Regions from separate parts of the Sanguibacter biliveldensis genome, predicted to be linked through region 1. Evidence: predicted binding sites of a transcription regulator. Region 1 holds the regulator's gene; each other region holds the start of a gene.
The links. The regulator HrcA, encoded in region 1, represses chaperone genes, less so after heat shock. The targets are predictions, from matches to a motif close to TTNGCACTCGNNNNNNNCGAGTGCNAA.

Region 1 (4,497 bases):
GCCGCCTTGTGCGCGGCGTCGAGGGCCGCCTCGATGTCTTCGGCCGTGCCGCGGGCGACCTCGGCGAAGGGCTTGCCGTTGACGGGGGAGATGTCTTCGAAGTACTGGCCCTTGACGGGGGCGACCCAGGTGCCGCCGATCCAGTGCTCGTAGCGGGGCTTGAAGGTGACGAGTGCTCCCGGGGTGCCGGGGGCTGCGTAGACGGTCATGTGTGCTCCTTCGACGACGCTGTCTGATGAGCGCCCGGCGGTGACCGGGCTCTCCTCGACGCTAGGCCCGCCGAGGTTGCATCGAGTTGCACGAGCGGTCGAGCGGTCGAACGCCGGGCGCGCCACGCCTGCTCGCCCAGGTCGTCAGGGCGTCACCCGGCCGAGCCTGAGCTCGAGGTCTTCGAGGTGCGCGACGACAGCAGCCCGGCGGGGCGAGCGACCGGGCAGCAGCCGCAGGCACGCCGTCCACAGCTCGACGTCGTCCGTGCCCTCGTCGGTCCGCGCGAAGGCGAGGAGGGTGTCGACCCCGGCGTCGGCGAGCAGCGACTCGCGGAGGCGTCGGCTCACCTCGGTGCGGAGGTCGGCGACCCCGGGAGATGCCGACCCTGGCAGGACCGGGCCGACGTACCCCGCGAAGGCGACCCTGTGAGCGCCGCGGTCGAGGAAGGCGAGCACCTGAGAGGCGTCGAGGTCGAGCGGCGTGCCCACCCTGTAGGGACGCGAGAGGACCTGGAGCGACGCGGGCTCGAGCGCCCTCCGCAGGCGGACCATCTCGGCGCGCAGGGTGACGAGGGCGTCGTCGCGCCCGTAGACGGCGGTCGCGAGCTCCTCGGCGCCGAGGCCGCGCGGGTGCCAGGCGAGCAGCGTGAGGATCTCGGCGTGGCGCCCGCTCAGGACCAGCCTGTCCCCGGCGACCTCGAGCAGCGCGTCGTCCCGCCCGAGGACCCGCAGCAGCGGGGCGTGCCCGCGGGTGGTGCCAGTCTGCCCGGCGGGCTGCGTCGTCTCTGCTGCTGGTGCGGCCTTCGCCACGGTGGGTGCTGCGAGCCGCCTCAGCGTGAAGCCCGACGGCCGCCGCGCCGCCCTGCGCGCGAGCCGGTCTTCGAGGGTGAGCAGGTGCAGCTCGGCCTCGACGGCGAGCGCCGTCGCCTCTACGAGGGCGAGGGTCGTGGGGGCCACGGCGTCGTCACCCCCGGTGATGTCGATGACCCCGAGCAGCGAGCCCGTCGCGCGGTCGTGCACGGGGACGGCAGTGCAGCTCCACGGGTGCACGATCCGCGCGAAGTGCTCGGTCCGTCGGATCTGCACGGCACGGCCGAGCACGAGCGCCGTCCCGGGGGCGTTGGTGCCCACGGCGGTCTCGGACCAGTCGGTCCCGGCCACAAAACCCATGCTCTCCGCCCGACGGCGGACGTCGTGGTCGCCGTCGACCCAGAGCAGCCGCCCGGCCTGGTCTCCGACGGCCACCATGAGGCCGGTGTCGGTCGTGTGCCGCACGAGGAGAGTCTGGATCGTGCCGAGGACGCGTGTGAGCGGGTGCTCGTCCCGCACGGCCCGGAGAGAGTCGTCGAGCAGGGTCGGCTCGGGTACGGCGTCGGGGTCGAGACGTGAGGCCGACGAGCGCACCCACGAGGCCTGCACGAGATCACGCACCCCGCCGGGCTGTGGCAGCAGGGGGAGGGCGGGCAGACCAGAGCGGGCGGACAGGACCGGCAGGGCCGCCGGTGCGTCCGACGGAGTGTGCATGCGCCGGACCTCCCGTCGTCGCCGGCACGCTCCGTCGCGTGCCGGTCCAGGTCTGCTCACACGATAGCTCCGGGCCGCACGGCTGTCTCCAGGGGAGGCGTGAGCGCCGCGTGCACCGTGACGGTGCCCTGTCGTAGAATTAGCACTCAGGCCTCCCGAGTGCTGATGGAGGCCTGACGACAGCCCGAAGACAGGCCGATGACAGGCCAGACCGCGCAGGCAGCGCAGAGGCCCAGGCAGGCGACGACGTGAAGGAGAGGTCCGTGGCGGCGAGCGACGAGCGACGGCTGGACGTCCTGCGCGCGATCGTCGAGGACTACGTCCACACCCGCGAGCCCGTGGGCTCCAAGGTCCTCGCGGAACGGCACAGCCTCGGCGTCTCGCCCGCGACGATCCGCAACGACATGGCGGTCCTCGAGGAGGGCGGCTTCATCGCCCAGCCCCACACCTCCGCGGGACGGGTGCCGACCGACAAGGGCTACCGCATGTTCGTCGACCGCCTGGCGGGCGTGAAGGCGCTCAGCGCGGCCGAGAAGAACGCGATCGAGACCTTCCTCAACGGCGCCGTCGACCTCGACGACGTCGTCACCCGGGCCGGGCGGCTGCTCGCCCAGCTGACGGGCCAGGTCGCCGTCGTCCAGTACCCGTCGCTGCGCCGCTCCGGCCTGCGCCACCTCGAGCTCGTCGTCCTCGGCGAGCGCCGGCTCCTCGTGGTCATCATCACCGACACCGGCCGTGTCGAGCAGCGCACCCTCGAGCTCGACGCGACCCCCGACGAGATCGTCCTGGTCGCGCTGCGCGCCCGGCTCAACGCCGCCGCCGCCGGCCGGCGCCTCCCGGAGCTGCGCACGGCCCTCGACGCTCTCGCGGCCACCTTCGACCCCGAGGACCAGGCGCTCGTCGCGCGGGTCGCCGAGGTCGTCACCGACACGCTCTCCCAGGAGGGCGAAGAGCGCATCGTGCTCGCCGGGACCGCGAACCTCGCGCACGCGAGCATGCGGTTCGAGCACGCCCTGCGCCCTGTCCTCGAGGCCCTCGAGGAGCAGGTCGTGCTGCTCAACCTCCTCACGGAGATGGGTGACGACTCCTCAGGGGTCAACGTGCGGATCGGTCACGAGACCCAGCTGACAGGGCTGTTCGAGACCTCGGTCGTCACGACCGGGTACGGCTCGGACGGCGACTCGGTCGCGACCATCGGGTCGATCGGCCCGACCCGCATGGACTACCCCGCCACGATCGCCTCGGTGCGGGCCGTCGCCCGCTACCTGTCCAGGATCCTCGGTGCATAGGGCCCGTCGTGGCCCCGCCGCCCGGCGGTCTGGCCACGACGTGACGCACGCGATGAAACAAGAACCCCCGTCCAGACGTTGCAGAGTTCAGAGCGAGCACCGTGGTGCCGCGACAGGACGCCGCACCAGCCCCCTTCGACGAACGGCAGAGACCAACCAGTGAGCGACTACTACGAGGTGCTCGGCGTCGACCGTGACGCCAGCCAGGACCAGATCAAGAAGGCGTACCGCAAGCTCGCCCGCGAGCTGCACCCTGACGTCGCAGGTCCGGACGCCGAAGACAGGTTCAAGGACGTCGGTCGCGCCTACGAGGTGCTCTCGAACCCCGAGAAGCGCCGGTCCTACGACATGGGCCACGACCCGTCGGCTCCAGGCGGCGGCATGAACGGTGGCGGAGGCTTCGGCTTCCAGGACATCTTCGAGACGTTCTTCGGCGGCGGCCAGACCCAGCGCGGCCCGATCCCGCGCTCGCGCCGCGGCCAGGACGCCCTCGTGCGCCTGGACATCGACCTCTCCGAGGCAGCCTTCGGCGTGCGCCGCGACATCCAGGTCGACACCGCAGTGGTCTGCGGGACCTGCTCCGGCTCGTGCTGCCGCCCCGGCACGTCCCCGCGCACCTGCGACGTCTGCAACGGACGCGGCACGGTCCAGCGCGTGGCCCGCTCCTTCCTCGGCCAGGTCATGACCACGGCCCCGTGCGCAGCCTGCCAGGGCTTCGGCACGACGATCCCCGAGCCCTGCGCCGAGTGCTCGGGCGAGGGCCGCGTCCGCAGCCGCCGCACGGTCAGCGTCGAGGTGCCCGCGGGCGTCGAGACCGGCAACCGCATCAAGCTCACCTCGCAGGGCGAGGTCGGTCCTGCCGGCGGTCCCGCCGGAGACCTCTACTTCGAGATCCGCGAGCGCAAGCACGAGACCTTCCTGCGCCGCGGGGACGACCTACACTGCACGCTCGAGGTGCCGATGACCGCTGCCGCCCTCGGCACGGTCATCGAGCTCGAGACCCTCGACGGTCCCGAGTCGGTCGACCTGCGCCCGGGCACGCAGCCCGACCAGGTCATCACGCTGAAGAACCTCGGTGTGGGTCACCTGCACGGTGGCGGGCGCGGAGACATCAACGTGCACGTCGAGGTCCAGGTCCCGACGTCGCTGTCCGAGGAGCAGGCAGAGCTGCTGCGTCAGCTCGCGGTCCTGCGCGGCGAAGAGCGTCCCGAGGGGCGCGTCGCTGCGGCCCACCCGGGTGTCTTCAGCCGGCTGCGTGAGAAGCTCACCGGCCGCTGATGAGCGCACCGGTCTTCCTGGCCGAGGCCGGGGACCTGGGGTCTCTGGTCCCGGGTGACACGTACCTCCTCGACGGCCTCGAGGGGCGGCACGCAGGTGTCGTCCAGCGTCGCGGCGTCGGCGAGCGGATCGACGTCGTCGACGGCGCGGGCCTGCGGCTCACCTGCCGGGTGACGGCCGTGCAGGCCTCCGAGGTG
Region 2 (4,497 bases), 2.1 Mb from region 1:
CCGTCGACCATCGAGAACGACGTCGTCGCCCTGACCGCCGCCGAGCACTGGTTCGGAGCAGGACGAGGCTCGACAGACTTCGCGGTGCTCACCATCGGCGCCGGGGTCGGCTACGGGCTCGTCGTCAACGACCACGTGGTGCGCACAGCCGACGTCGGCTTCGGCCTGCTGGGGCACTTCCCCCTCGACCCGTCGGGGCCCCTCTGCATGGACGGCCACCGCGGCTGCTCGACAGCCATGCTCACCACGGGGAGCATCTGTGCGCAGGTCTCTGTGGCCCTCGGACGCGCCATCACCTACGACGAGGTGCTCGAGATGGCCGCCGCGCACCACCCCGTCGCGCGGGCCGTGACCGAGTCCGCCGTGCGGTCGCTCGGCCGGCTGCTGGCCGCCATCACCAACATCGCGCTGGTCAGCACGGTGGTGCTCGCGGGCGAAGGGGTCGGGCTCGTCGAGAGCCTCGGCGCGGAGCTCGACGCCGCCATCGCCGCGGACCGCGACCCCGAGGGCAGCCCGGTCGACCTCGTCGTCGACGACAGCGGCTTCGTGCCCTGGGCCCGTGGCGCCGCAGCCGTCGCCATCCAGAGCAGCTTCGGCGTGCTCGGCACCTGACAGCCCCGTGCACGGGGCGGGTACGCCGACGGGCGGACCCCTCCGGGACGTGTCCCGGTGGAGCCCGCCCGTCGGCGGTGCAGTGCTCGGGCTAGGCCCGGGCGGGCTGGATCAGAAGTCCATGCCGCCCATGCCGCCGTCGCCGCCCGGCATGGCCGGAGCCTTCTCGGGCTTGTCCGCGACGACTGCCTCGGTGGTGAGGAACAGCGCAGCGATCGAGGCGGCGTTCTGCAGAGCAGAGCGGGTCACCTTGACCGGGTCGTTCACACCAGCCGCGAGCAGGTCCTCGTACACGCCTGTCGCGGCGTTGAGGCCCTGGCCGGAGGGGAGGTTGCGGACCTTCTCGGCCACGACCCCACCCTCGAGGCCTGCGTTGATCGCGATCTGCTTGAGCGGAGCGTCGATCGAGGCGCGGACGATGTTCGCACCCGTCGCCTCGTCACCCTCGAGGGCGAGGAGACCAGCGGTCTCGAAGGCGACCTTGCCAGCCTGGATGAGAGCGACGCCACCACCGGCGACGATGCCCTCTTCGACGGCTGCCTTCGCGTTGCGGACGGCGTCCTCGATGCGGTGCTTGCGCTCCTTGAGCTCGACCTCCGTGGCGGCACCGGCCTTGATGACCGCGACACCTCCGGCGAGCTTCGCGAGGCGCTCCTGGAGCTTCTCGCGGTCGTAGTCGGAGTCCGACTTCTCGATCTCGGAACGGATCTGCTTGACGCGACCGGCGATCTGGTCGACGTCGCCGGAGCCCTCGACGATGGTCGTCTCGTCCTTCGTGACGACGACCTTGCGGGCCTGGCCGAGCAGGTCGAGCGTGGCGGTCTCGAGCTTGAGGCCGACAGTCTCGGAGATGACCTGACCACCGGTGAGGATCGCGATGTCCTGGAGGATGGCCTTGCGGCGGTCGCCGAAGCCCGGAGCCTTGACGGCGACGGACTTGAAGGTGCCACGGATCTTGTTGAGCACGAGGGTCGCAAGAGCCTCGCCCTCGACGTCCTCGGCGATGATGAGCAGCGAGCGACCGGCCTTCATGACCTGGTCGAGCAGCGGCAGCAGGTCCTTGACGTTCGAGATCTTCGACTCGACGATGAGGACGTACGGGTCTTCGAGGACGGCTTCCTGGCGCTCTGCGTCAGTCTCGAAGTAGCGGGCGAGGAAGCCCTTGTCGAAGCGCATGCCCTCGGTGAGCTCGAGCTCGAGCCCGAAGGTGTTCGACTCCTCGACGGTGATGACACCTTCCTTGCCGACCTTGTCGAGCGCCTCGGCGATGAGCTCGCCGATCGCGGGGTCGCCGGCCGAGATGGCAGCGGTGGCCGCGATCTCTTCCTTGGTCTCGATGTCCTTGGCGTCGACGAGCAGCTGCGCGATGACAGCCTCGACGGCCTTCTCGATGCCGCGCTTGAGAGCGATCGGGTTCGAGCCGGCAGCCACGTTGCGCAGGCCCTCGCGCACGAGAGCCTGGGCGAGCACGGTGGCGGTGGTGGTTCCGTCGCCGGCGACGTCGTCGGTCTTCTTGGCGACCTCCTTGACGAGCTCAGCACCGATGCGCTCGAACGGGTCCTCGAGGTCGATCTCCTTGGCGATGCTCACACCATCGTTCGTGATGGTGGGCGCGCCCCACTTCTTGTCGAGGACGACGTTGCGACCCTTGGGGCCGAGCGTGACCTTCACGGTGTCGGCGAGGACGTTGAGTCCACGCTCCATGCCGCGACGGGCCTCCTCGTTGAAGGCAATGATCTTTGCCATTGGGGTGTGATCCTCCGCTGGTGGCGTGTGGTGGTCGGACGATGCCCGCGACGGACGACCTCGGACCGCGGCGTTCATGTCACGCCGTAGCCTCGGGGCCTCATCGAGCGACCGATGCTTCTGTCACTCTCCTAGCGAGAGTGCTAACGCAATTATTGGCACTCTCGACCCGAGAGTGCAAGGGCGGCGGCGCGCCGCGGTGCCCAGGTCGGTACGCCGACGGCGGAACCCGCAGCCGGCACCACCGCGTCGGCACCCGAGCATGCCCAGACGTCCTCGTAGAGTGGACCCGATGCCAGCGACCGACGACGACGCCTCCGCGAGCCCGGCGCACGTCCGTCGCCGGCCGCGCGCCGCGCTGCTCGCGCTCCTGCTCGTCGCAGCGGTCATGGTCACCGGCACAGGACGGGCCCTCGAGGTCTGGCCCTTCTCCCCGCGGAACGCGACGGTCGCGCTCTCCTCAGCCGGCATCTCGGTGGCCCCCGACGGCACCCGCACCCCGATCCCCCCGGGCTCGGACGTGCAGTTCCTGCCCGGCAGCCGCGTCGCCGTGGCGAGCCCCGGAGCAGCCACGCAGCCCCAGCTGGACGCGGCTCAGGAGTCCCGCGACTGGCTCGCCGCCGGCACCGTCCCGGGCGCCGGGACGGACTTCGAGGACATGGCCGTCGACGCGCTCCTCGACGTCAGGGCGCTGACCCTCGACGACGGCGCCGTCGTGGCCGGGTGGTCGCCGAACTGGCGCTACGCCTGGCCCCGCGACAACGCCTTCGTGGCTGTCGCGCTCGCCCGCACGGGGCACGTCGAGGACGCGCTCACTGTCGTCATGTTCCTCCAGCAGGTGCAAGAGGCCGACGGCTCCTTCGAGGCCCGCTACCTGCCCGACGGCTCCGGCCCGCCCGACGACCGTGGCATCCAGACCGACGCGACAGGGTGGGCACTGTGGGCCGCGGCGACGGTGATCGCGGAGATCGAGTCGCCCCAGGACCGCGCCCGTGCGGCTCGCGACCTCGAGCCGTTGCTCGAGCGCAGCCTCGCGCACATCCGGGACCTGACCGACGACGGCACCACGCTCCCCCCACCGTCTCCCGACTACTGGGAGGTCGAGACGTCCAAGCAGACCCTCGGGACCAGCGCGCCGCTGCTCATGGCCCTCGCTGCGTCGCCGCCGGCCCTCGACGCCCTCGGGGACGCGCGAGCGGCACGGGAGGTCGCGACTGTCGCCGAGTCCTTCGACGCGGTCGTGCACGACGCTTTCGCGCCCGGCTACGGCCGTTATCTCGGAGGGTCGAGCGTCGACACGGCCGTCGCGTTCCTGCTGCCGCCCTTCTTGCCCGTGACCGCAGACGAGGTCCCCCGCGCTGTCCTGAGCGCCTGGGACGCCGCCCCCACCCGGATGGCCCGTCCTGCCGGCGGGCTCGCGCCCGGCACGAGCTGGAAGCGCGACGGGATCTCGTGGACACCCACGACGAGCGTCTTCGCCCTCGCCTCAGCAGGCCTGGGCGACGAGACCGGGGCCGTGCGCTGGCTGAGGTGGCTCGACGACCACCGCACGACGCTCGGCTCGATCCCCGAGAAGGTGCTCTTCGACGGCTCCCCGGCCCAGCTCGCGCCCCTCGCGTGGAGCAGCGCGAACGTGCTGCTCACGCTCGTGCTGCTCGACGAGGCCGAGGCCGGTCGCGGCTGACACGACCAGCAGAGTCGTCGGACAGCCCGATGCAGCGCGGCGACGACGACCCCACAGACCGCGGACCCGGAGACGGTAGGGTCCCGCTCGACCAGGCCCACGGGGCCCGCACGCGCTCAGGCGCCGGCCCGCACCACCGAGAGGTTCAGCCCCGCTCGGGCGCGAGGCTCGGCATGGTCCTGGTCCCGAACTCCCGCTGCAGCACCTGCCGCGCGGCGAAGTACCCACCCAGCCCGTGCACCCCGGGCCCCGGCGGGGTCGACGCGGAGCACAGGTAGGCACCGGGCGCCCCTGTCGCCCACGGGTCGGGGTAGGGGGTCGGCCGGGCGAACATCTGCCACATGGTCACAGACCCGGCCGCGATGTCCCCGCCGACGTAGTTGGCGTCGTGCTCGGACATGCGCGACGCGGTGGTGGGGTGGGCAGAGACGACCACGTCACGGAACCCTGGTGCG
Region 3 (4,497 bases), 1.8 Mb from region 1:
GGCTCGGCTATCGCGGGTATCCCCAGCTGCGGGTGGCGCTCGCCCGTGAGCTCGCGCTGGGCGCCGAGCCCCCGGCCCACCCCGACACGGCCCTCGGCCGTGTGAGGACGCACGTCGAGTCCCTCGCCGCGACCCTCCAGCAGATCACCAGCGTGCTGTCCGACGAGCACGTCGAACGAGCCGTCGCCCTCTGCGTCGGCGCCGGGCGGGTCCTTGCGACGGGCAACGGCCTCTCGTCGCCGCTCGCCGCCGATCTCGCCCTGCGGCTGACGGCCGTCGGGCGACCGACCGAGTGCGTGGCCGACCCGATCGGCCAGCAGATCGCCGCCGCCCAGCTGACCCCGTCCGACCTCTGCCTCGTCGTCTCCGGGTCGGGGGCCAGCGAGTCGAGCCTGCGGGTCGCGCGTGCGGGGCGTGCCGCCGGCGTCCCCGTGGTGGTGCTCACGAGCTTTGTCGAGTCGCCTCTCACAGCCCTGGCCGACGTGGCCCTGGTCGTCGGCCCAGCGGCGGGCTCGTTCCGTGCCGAGCTCGAGCACACGTCGCGGGTCCCGCACGCGATCGTCCTCGAGGCCTTCGTCGAGGTCGTCGCCGACAGGTTGGGGGAGCGGTCCCGGCAGGTGCGCTCGCGGGTCCTCGACGTGCTGAGCACCAACCTCTCGGACTGAGCGCGCCCCACCCGGTCGCGGCCACGGCCTGCCTCGGGAATCATGGGACGGTCCCGACCACGGAGGAACCCATGACACCCGCAGCGCAGAGCGTGCTCGCCGTCGCCGACTGGCGACGCAAGACGGCGGCGATCTACGCCCAGGTCCGGTCCGCCGCGGCCGAGGACCCGGCGGCCGCCCATGCGCTGTGGGTCCGTGCCCGCGACGAGATGTTCGCCTCGCACCCGGCCTCGGCCCTCGGTCCCGAGGCCAAGGCAGTATTCGCTGGCCTCGACATCGCCCCCTACGACCCGGCGTACCGCTTCGAGGTCGAGGTCCAGGACGCACCCGAGGGACGGATGGACGTCGCCACGGGGACAGACGGCGTGGTGCCCTTCGAACGGGTCGGGCTCGTCGAGCTCGACGGTCTGGGGACGCTGTCGCTCTGGGCGCTGCGCTCCTACGGCGGCGGGATCTTCGTGCCGCTCAAGGACTCGAGCGCCGGCCAGGACGGCGGCACCTACGGCGGCGGACGCTATCTGCTCGACACGATCAAGGGCGCAGACCTCGGCCAGGGCGCCGGCGGGCGGCTCGTGGTCGACCTCAACTTCGCCTACAACCCGTCGTGCGCCTACGACGCGGCATGGGCCTGCCCGCTCGCCCCGCCGGACAACACCCTCGCGGTGCCTCTGCCCGTGGGGGAGATGGCTCCGGCGAAGCACCTCGTCGCGGACCTCTGAGACACGGCGTGGGGTGTTCCCAGCGCTGCAGCACGCTCACCAGGAGCGGATGCGCTGCTGCCGAGCGAGGCGATGGCTCCGCCGAGGGCTGAAGCAGGACGGCAGGCTGGCACTCGCCTTGACCGAGTGCTAACTCCGGCATAGATTTGCTCGTGGTTCCACGTAGCTCCTGACCGACCCCCGCGACGGCGGCCCGGTGCGAGCGTGGCGGCCATGAACTGTCCCTCATTTCTCTGCGAAAGGGGAGGTCCGCGTGTCGGTCTCCATCAAGCCGCTCGAGGACCGGATCGTCGTCAAGACTCTCGAAGTCGAGCTGACCACGCCCTCCGGTCTCGTTATCCCTGACACCGCCAAGGAGAAGCCCCAGGAGGGCGAGGTCCTGGCAGTCGGCCCCGGTCGTATCGACGACAACGGCAACCGCGTCCCGCTCGACGTCTCTGTCGGTGACAAGGTCATCTACAGCAAGTACGGCGGCACCGAGGTCAAGTACGACGGCGAGGAGTTCCTCATCCTCTCCGCCCGCGACGTGCTCGCAGTGATCGGCTGATCACGCACCACGCGCGACGAAGGGCCCCACGACCGATGGTCGTGGGGCCCTTCTGCATCCCGGGGCAGGCCCCGGCATCGGCGGCTTCAGCGGCTCGAGAGGGCCGGACCGCGAGAGTCGAGAGAACCGGACGTCAAGAGTCGAGAGGGCCCGACCACACGAAAGGGCCTACGACGAGAAGAGCCCCACGACGAGAAGATCCCCACGACACGAAGGGCCCCACGACCGCAGTCGTGGGGCCCTTCGTGTACGCCTGAGCTCTGGGTGCTCGCGCTGACCGACTCAGCGTGAGCTGGAGGTCTGCTCGGGTCAGCCGACCCGGCGCGTGGTGGTCGAGGCGGGCATCGCGGCGAGCGCGGCTGTGCGCTCGTCCTCGCTGAGGCCGCCCCAGACTCCGTAGGGCTCACGGACACGGAGCGAGGCCTCGCGGCACTCCATCATGACCGGGCACCCGTGGCAGATGGCCTTGGCGGCCTCGGCGCGGCGGCGGCGGGCTGCTCCGCGCTCGCCCTCCGGGTGGAAGAACAGCGTGTCGTCGACGTCGCGGCACGAACCCTGGTACTGCCACTCCCAGAGGTCCATCACGGGGCCGGGGAGGCGGGAGAGCTCAGTCATGGTCGTACCGTCCTTCTGAGTGTCGATGAGGGGCGATAGGCCCCGGTCGGTGCATCTGCCCAGGACCTCGGTCCCGGGTGATCTGTGACTAACTTAGAACCGATCCAGCAGTTGTTCAAGTCGCCGACCGGATGAGAAACGATTCACCGCGCCATCTATCGTCCAGAATCCGGTCCGGTACCACCTCGACGCCTCTCTGTGAACTGCGGAAACCCGCCATCTTCGGTGTCTCTGCAGGTCGCTGGCCCATGCGGCTCGACGTGAGATGAACAACTAGCGAACAACTTCGGGCGTCTCGCGGAGGGGTGCCAGGTGGCACGACCTCTCAGATCTCGGCACAATCGACTCATGAGCACAGGTCGACCGGCACAGGGAGAGACCGGCGGCGACCCTGCCGACGGCACGACGCCCGACGAGATCACGGACCAGGTCAACGAGCCCGGCCTCGCCGTGGCAGCCGTGGCACGCAGGCTCGGGGTGGCTCCGGCGACGTTGCGCACCTGGGACCGTCGCTACGGCCTGGGCCCCTCGGAGCACTCCGCAGGTGCCCATCGCCGGTACTCGAGCGACGACGTCGCCCGGCTGATGGTCATGCGCAGGCTCGCGCTCGAGGGCGTCGCCCCCGTCGACGCCGCGCGGGCAGCGCTGGCCGTCGACCTCACGACCACGAGCAGCGAACAGCTCGAGGATGAGCTGCGCGAGACCATCGCCCACGTCGACGAGGAGAGCCAGCGCCACGGTCGCCGCGGCGACCCGATCACTGAGGCACCGCGACGCCTCGTCGGTCTCGACGGAGACGCTCAGGGTGAGGGGGCCCTCGCGTCCCGCCCCACGGTCGCGGGCGACGCCGACACCTCGGCCGGTGCTGCAGCCGCGCAGGTGTCCTCCTTCCCGGCAGGTCCCCGCTCTCTCCGCGGCGCCGAGCCCGAGGCCCCTGACGCCGACCCCGGCCAGCAGCGGCCAGCCCTTCGACTGGCGGCCCCGGTCGACTCGACCGTCACCTCGATCGACGTCATCGACGCGGTCCTGCGCGGCAACGTCGCCGCGACAGAGCGCCTCCTGGCCCTCGACGTCGACGAAGACCCTGCCCAGTGGTGGCTGACGCTGGTCGAGCCGACCCTGCGCAAGCTCGCAGCCCGGACCGTCCTGGCCAAGCCCGGCGAGGCGCCCGAGATGCTGCTCGCCTCCGCGACCCTCAAGGTGATCGCGGACTTCATCCGGGCCCGCGAGGAGAAGACCGCGCAGGAGACCGGAGTCAGGTCGCCGCACCCGAGCCAGATGAAGAAGATCGTGCTGCTCTTCGCCGCTGCCGACGACGCGCAGCCGCTCGCGATGCACGCCCTCGCCGCGGCCCTCGTCTCGCAGGGCGTGACCGCCCGGATCGTCACCGGACCCGCGAACGCGCACCGAGCCCTCGAGCTCGTGACCATGGTGCGACCCGTCGCCACGGTCCTGGTCACCTCGCTGTCGCGCCCCGAGCTCGGGATCGTGCACGCCCTGCACGAGACGCACCCCGAGCTCTCGGTGTTCGTCGGCCTGAGCAGCGACGACGCTGCTGCCGACCTCCCGCAGTCGCGGTTCGTCAGCAGGGTACGCAGCTTCCAGGGTCTGCTCCACGAGGTCCTCGCCGTCGCGGTCTGACCTCTCCCTGGGTGCCTGCGTGCGCGTGCCGGAGGACCGTCGGGCAGGACCGGTCCTGTGAGCGGACAGACACCGGGTGCTCCGTCGGCGGTGCGTAGACTCCTGACATGAACTCGTCGAGCAGCGCGCAGCCCCACGACCCCTTCGGATTCATCGGACTCACCTACGACGACGTGCTCCTCCTCCCCGGAGAGACAGACGTCATCCCCAGCCAGGTCGACACGACCGCGCGGCTGACGCGAGAGATCTCGGTGTCGATCCCGATGCTCTCCGCAGCGATGGACACCGTCACCGAGTCGCGCATGGCGAT

Region 2: groL (chaperonin GroEL) is a predicted target of HrcA. The motif match lies at 2,479-2,505, and genes of this name have one in related genera.
Region 3: groES (co-chaperone GroES) is a predicted target of HrcA. The motif match lies at 1,491-1,517, and genes of this name have one in related genera.

What each region holds. Positions count from the first base shown of each region.
Region 1 covers NZ_CP138359.1:1,506,900-1,511,396, forward strand. The annotation lists gene exaC (acetaldehyde dehydrogenase ExaC) at 1-209, opposite strand, end outside; gene SANBI_RS06540 (helix-turn-helix domain-containing protein) at 354-1,733, opposite strand; gene hrcA (heat-inducible transcriptional repressor HrcA) at 1,997-3,022, shown strand; gene dnaJ (molecular chaperone DnaJ) at 3,182-4,300, shown strand; gene SANBI_RS06555 (16S rRNA (uracil(1498)-N(3))-methyltransferase) at 4,300-4,497, shown strand, end outside.
Region 2 covers NZ_CP138359.1:3,561,016-3,565,512, forward strand. The annotation lists gene SANBI_RS15500 (ROK family transcriptional regulator) at 1-612, shown strand, start outside; gene groL (chaperonin GroEL) at 724-2,358, opposite strand; gene SANBI_RS15510 (glycoside hydrolase family 15 protein) at 2,651-4,042, shown strand; gene SANBI_RS15515 (phytoene desaturase family protein) at 4,188-4,497, opposite strand, start outside.
Region 3 covers NZ_CP138359.1:3,258,899-3,263,395, reverse strand. The annotation lists gene SANBI_RS14190 (MurR/RpiR family transcriptional regulator) at 1-665, shown strand, start outside; gene SANBI_RS14185 (DUF1684 domain-containing protein) at 737-1,384, shown strand; gene groES (co-chaperone GroES) at 1,638-1,931, shown strand; gene SANBI_RS14175 (WhiB family transcriptional regulator) at 2,241-2,546, opposite strand; gene SANBI_RS14170 (MerR family transcriptional regulator) at 2,895-4,187, shown strand; gene guaB (IMP dehydrogenase) at 4,295-4,497, shown strand, end outside.